2 regions of the Paenibacillus sp. IITD108 genome follow, and region 2 is predicted to be linked to the other one. Evidence: riboswitches for the same ligand, from Rfam matches in the RefSeq annotation. Region 2 holds a riboswitch; the other holds the start of a gene.
What was found. Region 2 has a riboswitch for cobalamin ahead of V1L65_RS05930 (ABC transporter substrate-binding protein). Riboswitches for the same ligand answer to the same signal wherever they lie in the genome.
Positions count from the first base shown of each region.

Region 1: it holds a riboswitch for cobalamin, as region 2 does, so the genes downstream of both, V1L65_RS07985 (S-layer homology domain-containing protein) here and V1L65_RS05930 (ABC transporter substrate-binding protein) in region 2, are expected to answer to the same signal.

Region 1 covers NZ_JAZHCT010000007.1:33,838-38,051, reverse strand. Annotated here, with positions in the region: gene V1L65_RS07995 (energy-coupling factor transporter transmembrane component T) at 1-61, opposite strand, end outside; gene V1L65_RS07990 (DUF4430 domain-containing protein) at 58-1,029, opposite strand; gene V1L65_RS07985 (S-layer homology domain-containing protein) at 1,043-2,653, opposite strand; cobalamin riboswitch at 2,829-3,023, opposite strand; gene spo0A (sporulation transcription factor Spo0A) at 3,178-3,990, opposite strand.
Region 2 covers NZ_JAZHCT010000005.1:96,216-100,429, reverse strand. Annotated here, with positions in the region: gene V1L65_RS05940 (sulfite exporter TauE/SafE family protein) at 1-619, shown strand, start outside; gene V1L65_RS05935 (FixH family protein) at 629-1,099, opposite strand; cobalamin riboswitch at 1,172-1,397, shown strand; gene V1L65_RS05930 (ABC transporter substrate-binding protein) at 1,541-2,548, shown strand; gene V1L65_RS05925 (FecCD family ABC transporter permease) at 2,545-3,588, shown strand; gene V1L65_RS05920 (heme ABC transporter ATP-binding protein) at 3,585-4,214, shown strand, end outside.

The DNA.
Region 1 (4,214 bases), on a different contig from region 2:
CCGCTGCAAAAAAAGTAAAATTGACGATGGGATGAAAGGTAGAAAAGACATCCTTGCTCATTTGGACTCTCCCGCTGCCGCAACATATCCGCCAACATCTCTGCCTAAATCACACGTATAAACCCATTCCACTACGTCCCCGTCCTGTAAGGCATAACGACTGCTTCCGTAATTGGGAAACCAGCCGTTTACTTTGTATATCCAGCCGCTTAACTCTCCGCAATCAAATTCATAAATATTGTTGATCCCTTCAATATAATTACTGTTATAAAGAGGGGTCCTATTAAATTCCATATGAATTTTATTTGCCTTCAGCTCGCGAAGCAGCACATCAAACACCGATTCACCTTCGTAAAAAACAACCTTCTTTGCAGCATAAATTATTCCGTCCTGCGGTAGCACCTCTAATTTATCTGCATCAAATATATTTAAATTATCGAGGATCGTTGCTGCTGATACCGATAATGTAACCGTCAGCTCTTTCTGTTTATCAATCTTCGTATCCTGCCACTCCACAGGCTCTGGTTTACCTGGCAGAACAGGATCGGTGAGATATTTATCCTTGTCGTTTGGCTCTTTAGTTTCAATTGGTGCTGGCGTAGAAGCTGGTGCTTTCTCACTATTATTTGAAGCTTCTGCAGCTTGATTGGATCCATTTGCCGCGGTTGCTGCAGGTGTTGGCACAATCGGTTTAGTTTCTGGCTCCGGCTGCTTATCAGGTTCAGGTATGATGGTAGAGGATGTGCTGGATTGATCGACGGGAGCTTCCCCATCATCTTTTAAACCTTCATTAGATTGAGCTTCAGATTGAACTTCAGGATTACTTTCCAGATGCTTCTCCTGATTGTTCTCTAGCTCATCCGTGGCACTCCCTGCCTCGCCAGTTTGTTCTAATGAAGAATTGTGTGTAAGTTGACCGACATTATTATCTGTTTTCACCGATTGCTTCTGAAAATTTCCGCCCCAAAAAAATGCAATTGCCAGTACACATACAATTGCCAGACCAGTTAACCATTTCTTTTTATTCATGTAAACCTCCAAATCAAACGTCTGACAAGTCGTAGAGACGGTTCTTATTCGTCAGAAATCTTTCATAGGACGATAATGCATAGAAAGCTTGATCCGTAGCCATCAAATCAATCTGACCAGAATTAGCCCCGCCGTTACTGCTTCCACCAGATTTCACATAATAAAATCCGCCTTTTACGTCTGAGTAGGCCAGCAATGCATCAAATACTGAATTTCCGTTTTTAATAAATCTGACGTCTTGATCAGGGTTAATGCCAAGGCCTGTTAAAGCAACGATTACCTGAGCGACGCTCTGCGAATTTACAGTTTCCCAGGTGGCATAACCACCATCTGCATGCTGGACATTTGATAGCCAAGACAAACCGCGATCGATAGCCTTTGTGACTTTCTCATTATTTTTATAGTAGGGAGTCAAACTTTGTATAGCCATTGCCGTTATATCCGGATCCGCTTCAGATGGGTTATTGCCAAGCGCCCAGCCTCCTCCATTCACTTCTCTATCCAAAATAAACTGAATCAGCAGCTCTCTGGTCGTTTGTTTTTTAACGCCTGCTGCTACAGGGATGTCATAGCTTTTACTATCCAAAGCTATAAGCGCAAAGATTGGGCCATTAATTCCTTGCTTAATAACAGTTTCAAAATCTGCAAGCGGCTCGCGCAAATCGTAGCCTGCAGCATTCGTTATATCTTTTCCAATCGCGGTTAACGCAAGAATAACTCTGCCATACTCCGTATATTTTACATGATGGAGCTTGCTGGAATTCTCTATTAAAAATTGCTCTACATTTTTAACATATTGACTATAATATTGCGCATCGATTGGTATGCCTGAACGAGCAAGCCCAAATATCGTCCAATCGCCGCCAACGCTTGCTATGACAGGATTCGTTACTTCTGCTTGTATAAAGCTGGACGTTTTTTTCAACTGCTCCGTTATTTTTGCTATTTCCAAAGATTTTTGAAATGCTGTTGAATCTTCCTTGTATACATATGCACGAACTGCAACTACAGCAGCCATTTCCCTAGTAACGGCTTGATTGGCATGAAAGCCAGCTGCATCGCCCGTCATAATGCCAAGTGCGGTAACTGCCTCAACAGCTTGCTTTGCCCATTCTGACACTTTATTGCTATCTTTTATTACACTAGCGGATTTTGAAAATTCAAGCTCTAATGCTCTAGCGATTATAACTGCCATTTCTTCACGAGTAATCGTTGCATTAGGCTGGAATTTATTCGCGTAGCCTGTAATCAAGCCTTTATTAAAAGCTGTGTTTACATAAGGAGCAAACCAGTCCTGGTCCGTTACATCCGTAAAAAAGCCTGTTTGTTCTGGGGTCACATCAAAGTCTAGCATTGCTGCCAAAATCTTTGTGAACTCCGCTCTCGTAATCGGCTTCTTCGGATTGAACTTGCCTGCGCTGCCTTGGACAAAGCCATTGTCCGTAGCTTGTTGTATAGCCTCTAATGCCCAAGCAGAAATTTGTTCATAATCGCGATACAGCTCTTTAATGGAAGACGTAGATTGCTGTTCCTTACTTGCAGAAGCTATCGATACATGGAACAAGAACGCCGAAACAAACAAACTGCCAATGAGCAGCCACGATAACCACTTCTGTTTTCTCATCTCTTTCAAACTCCTCCTGTTACTCTATACCGATGAATGATAAGAACAAGTTTATAGATAAAACTTATAAATTCTTATAATTCAAAAAACCTCTTAACAGAAGGTTAAGAGGTCTAAACTGCACTTACAAAAAAAGCATGCAAAAATAGACACCCTCCTATCCTTCGTAGAAAAATGATCTAAAGCTTTTCAGGCAGGTATTCTGGCTCAAGAATCAACGTCTATGCTGCCTTCCCAGTTTCCCAGTGGCATTTAAGCATAGACTCCTCTTATACAGCGGCGGGACCGCGTGGGAATCTCACCCACTTCCCTTTTACCCAATTAAATAAAGTCAACTTTACTTACTGGCACCTTAAGCTTTTATATTTTTATTGTCTGTTTATCATATATGATATGTTTGTGTTTGTCATGAACAAAATGATATTCAATCAAATACTTTAAATAAAAAACACTTCTTTAACGGAATTGGATTTCCGATAAAGAAGTGTCTGTTGCTTCTCGCGTTATATTTAATTCTTACCCTTTCACGACACCTTATGCTCAATCCTCAGCTTATCAGCCACCATTGCGATAAATTCGCTATTGGTTGGTTTAGACTTGCTGATGTTGATGGTGTAGCCGAACAGATGGCTGATGCTGTCGATGTTGCCGCGTGTCCACGCCACTTCGATCGCATGGCGGATCGCACGTTCGACGCGTGACGGCGTCGTTTTGAATTTTTCGGCGATAGCTGGATACAACGTTTTTGTAATTGCTCCTAAAATTTCAATATTGTTGTATACCATCGTGATCGCTTCACGAAGATACTGATAACCTTTAATATGCGCTGGTACGCCGATTTCGTGAATAATGCTCGTAATATTCGCATCCAGATTTTTGCCCTTTGCCATTGGCACTACATTGGATTTCAATGATGTGGATGAAGTGCTGAATTGCGCTGAAGTCGAGTGGGCAGGCACTCCCACAAGCTGACGGATACGATTAGCCAATACTTCCATATCGAATGGCTTTAAAATATAGTATGAAGCTCCCAACTGTACGGCCTTTTGCGTAATATTTTCTTGGCCGAATGCTGTTAGCATAATGATCTTAGGCATTGGACTCAAATTCATTTCACGCAGTTTTTCCAAAACACCTAATCCATCCAAATGAGGCATAATAATATCAAGTATTAAAATATCTGGAACATTACGTGTCTGCTCCAAATGTCTTATTACCTCTTCACCGTTATACGCAACACCGCAAACCTTCATATCACTTTGTTCGGATATGTATTCCGATAACAAGCCAGTAAATTCTCTGTTGTCATCTGCTAACAATACTTCGATCTTGTGCAAAGTGTAATCCTCCCTCGAAATGATATTGATGTCTCGCTCTTAGGTTGTCTGAATTTAGTTTTCGACATAACTAATTGAATTCCTCCTGTCGAAAATTTTTTTTCTTTATTTTTTTATGTAATTTCGATATAATTAATAATTTGCTACATGATCTGATTCCATTCGAAATCATTCGACAAATAGAGCCTTTTCATATGACAAATATGGAACTGTTTAATTTTAAC
Region 2 (4,214 bases):
GGGCATGTGCGGAGGGATTGTAACGACGGTTGCGCTTAACAGCTCTTTTTCTGCATGGCGGGCGAGCCTGCTGTATCACGCGGGAAGAATAACCTCCTATACGCTGCTTGGAATGGTGATGGGCCTTGTTGGTTCCTTCCTCAATGTCGCAGGCAAGGTAGCAGGCTTGCAAGGCGCAGCATCTATTATAGGCGGTATTTTTATATTGCTTTGGCTATGGCGGCGAAATCAGCTGCCATTTTTAGCGGCTTTGTCTGCAAGGCTGCATCATCAAATGACCCCAAGGTCAGAGCGCAGTGCCTATATGGAATCTCTGCATATTGCTTTAACAGGTTTTGCCTTCGGATTTCTGCCCTGCGGGCTGACCTATGCGATGCAGATGAATGCTGCTGCTTCGGGTACAATGGTATCGGGGGCTGTTATTATGCTGTTATTCGGCCTTTCTACCTTTCCTGTACTGGCAGCGACAGCGGCAGCAGCAAAGCTGATTACTAGAAAAAATAGAAGCCTGCTGCGCAAAATCGGCAATGCCGCTGCTTTATTAATAGGAATCATTGCCATAATGCGCGGGCTAGCTGCTAATGGCCTTATTCCGTCTATAGCGATATGGCTATGGTAGTGATAAATGTTATAAAGTGCGGACCGCTTTCATTTCGCGAAACAATGTGACCGGTTTCTCTTGTCCGAGCTTGATCGAGAGTTTAGCCTGCCAGTCGCCTGGCATTAGCGGGTAGCCTTCTCCGATATAAGTACCGGGCTGCTGCTCTTGAAGCGTGAAATTCATATCGCCGCAAAACATGCCGATCATACTGAGCTTCACGGACAGCTCGGCCCCTGTGATCGGCAGTTGATCCTTATCTGCAAGCTCGATAATAAAGGTGTTTGGTGTGAGTACTTTTGCCGGGGCTGGCGTAACCGTCCATATGGCCTGCAAGTCAGCTTGAAGATGCTCGGTAGTAACAGGCAGGCTTTCCTCTTTTGCAGAAGGATGCAATGTATCTTGAAAAAAATAAAAAATTCCGAAAATAAGGATGACGATAGGCAGGCATATTACAATTGCTTTAGATGAATAGTGAGCGGGTGATGCTTTTCTATTCATAAGCGCACTCCTTTCGATTTATGGTCGGGAATGGACAAATAGGCGGTTGAAGTGTATAGTTACTACTGACAATTTTATTTTAATTAAACAGGTGCTAATCGATCGCAGAGATGCTATCTTACGTCGGTCAGCATAATTGGGAAACCGGTGCAAATCCGGTACGGACCCGCCACTGTAATGCTGGACACCAGCCTTGCTGGAAAGTCAACATCAGTTAATGCCACTGAGCAGCCGCTGCTTGGGAAGGCGCTGATCGTTCAAGCTGAGTCAGGATACCTGCCTGTTTAAAAGACGCTTATGCCTACGAGGAATTAGGGAGGTGTTCGGGGGATCCATTGTTTGCAGCAATCCTGCAGGCAATCACGGGCATTTCCGACACTTGTTGTTGGGAATGTTTTTTTGTGTTTCAGCTAGATATAGAGAATAGGAGAGAGATGTTCAATGTGGAAAAATAAAAAATGGAATAAACGAATGCTGCTGTCCTTGCTAGCTGTTATTTTGACAGCTATGCTGGCTGCCTGCGGAGCTGGCAGTACGAATCAGCCTAGCGCTACGCCTTCATCCAGTTCAGCTGCCAGTACGCCTGAGACGACGGCTTCACCGACTCCTGATCAGGAGGCCGAGACTGCCTATCCCTTGACACTTAAGGACAGCACTGGATTTGAGCTTACGTTTGAAAAAGCGCCTGCCAAGGTTGTTTCTATTTTGTCCAGCGAGACTGAAATTTTATATGCGATCGGTGCAGGTGAGCAGGTTGTAGGTGTTGATGATTTCAGCAACTACCCGCCAGAGGCGCTGGAAAAACCAAAGGTGGGAGATGTAACAACAAATATTGAAGCGGTGCTTGCATTGGAGCCTGATTTGGTGCTTGCTTCCTCTACTATGAATACTGCCGCAGTAGAGCAGCTTAGAGCTTTAAATATTAACGTATATGCAACGGATCCGAAAACATATGACGAAGTTGCCCAGAAAATTGAATTAATCGGTAAAATTATGAATAAACAAAATGAAGCTGCTGCAGTAGCGGGTCATATGCTTACAGTTAAATCGGAAGTGACAGACAAAATTAAAGATGCAGCGAAAAAGTCGGTTTTCTTTGATGTTTCTGATGGATGGACAGTTGGCTCCGGCGAGTTTATCGATGAACTGATTTCACTAGCTGGCGGCAGCAATATTGCTGCTGAGCAGCAGGGCTGGTTCGAAGCTGACAATGAAATGGTGATCAAGCATAATCCGGATGTGATATTATTCTCAAGCTACGGAGGGGATACAAACGCTCTGGTGGATGGAATTGCAGCAAGATCTGGCTGGGATGCTATCGAAGCTGTGAAAAACAAAGCGATTTTCCCTATAAATGAGGATCTTGTATCGCGAGTTGGCCCGCGTCTGGCAGACGCCCTGCAGGCAATGTCTGCTGCGGTTCACCCTGAGCTGTTTGAAGCGAAATGAAAATAAAACTTTACTTGTATGGAGGAGCAGCATTGCTCCTTCTTGCTGTTTCTATTATTACTAGCCTTTCTTTAGGCTCAGCGGGCATTTCGATTCAAGATGCCTGGCGCATACTCGTGCATTATATGTTTGGCTTGTCTATGGATAATTCCAGCTTTAGCGGTGCTGAAGTAGCCATCATTACGAAGGTGCGTCTGCCGAGAGTTCTGCTTGCAGTATTAGTAGGAGCAGCTCTGGCCCTTGCAGGCGCGGGCTTCCAGGGTGTGCTGCGCAATCCGCTTGCAGATCCTTATACGCTCGGCGTCGCGTCCGGCAGCTCGGTTGGCGCTGCCTTTATTATAGCTGGCGGGCTGCAGCTTGCCTTGGGGATTTGGACGCTGCCGCTGACAGCGTTCGTAACGGGTACAGCAGCGCTGCTGTCTGTTTTATGGCTGGCTAGACGCAACGGAGCGATGAATATTGAGACGTTAATCTTATCGGGCGTTATAATTCAAGCTTTTTTAGGAGCTTTCGTATCGTTAATGATCTCGATGTCACAGGGCGTCGTTAATCAAATTTTATTTTGGATTATGGGTTCGCTCGCTTTAAGAAGCTGGGAGCATGTTGGGATGATTTTACCGTTTGTTGCCGTAGGACTGCCTGTCCTGTTCATTTTCAGCCAGCCGCTTAATTTGTTCATGCTTGGTGAGAGGCATGCGGCTCATCTTGGGGTGAAGGTGGAGAGGACGAAGCTGATCGTGCTGCTCTGCTCCACCTTTTTGACAGCAGCTGCCGTATCTGTATCCGGCGTAGTCGGCTTTGTCGGTTTAGTCGTTCCGCATCTTGTTCGCTTGCTGATCGGTCCGGATTATCGTTTTTTATTGCCGCTATCGGCAATAGGCGGCGGAATGTTTGTGCTTTGGTCTGACACACTGGCAAGAATGGCAATGAGTCCGAGAGAAATTCCGCTCGGAGTAGTGACCGCTTTGATTGGTGCCCCGTTTTTTGCTTATTTGCTTATCCGCAGAAAGAAAGAGGAAAGTAAGGGAGGGCTATTATGATACAAATCAAAAACGTTTCCCACTTTATCCAGTCAACTGCAATATTAAAGCAAATAAGCTGTTCCTTCACGGAAGGGAAAATATACGGGATTATCGGACCTAACGGGGCCGGGAAATCGACCTTGCTGCAGTTGCTGTCCGGAACTGTCAAGCCAAGCAGCGGCGAAATATGTCTTGATGACAAGCCTGTTCATTTGATCGCGCGAAAAAAGCTGGCCAGATATATGGCTGTTCTGCTGCAGGAAGGCATTCCTCCATTAGGCTTTACAGTAAGAGAAATCGCAGCAATGGGAAGATTCCCCTACCAGAACTGGCTTGGGGGCGAGGATGCTGATGTGGAGAACATGATTGATGAAGCGCTTGCTGCCATGGGAATTGAGCATTTACAGCATCGCAAGCTGGAGCAGTTAAGCGGCGGCGAAAGACAGCGAGTGGCATTAGCCAAGCTGATGGTTCAAAACCCTTCACTTTTATTATTAGATGAACCGACTACTTATTTGGACATTGGCTATCAAATGCAACTGATGGATCAAGTGAAAGCATGGCAGCAGGAACGTAAGCTGACCGTGTTAGCCGTGCTGCATGATTTAAACCTGGCCGCTATGTATTGCGACGAAATCATGGTG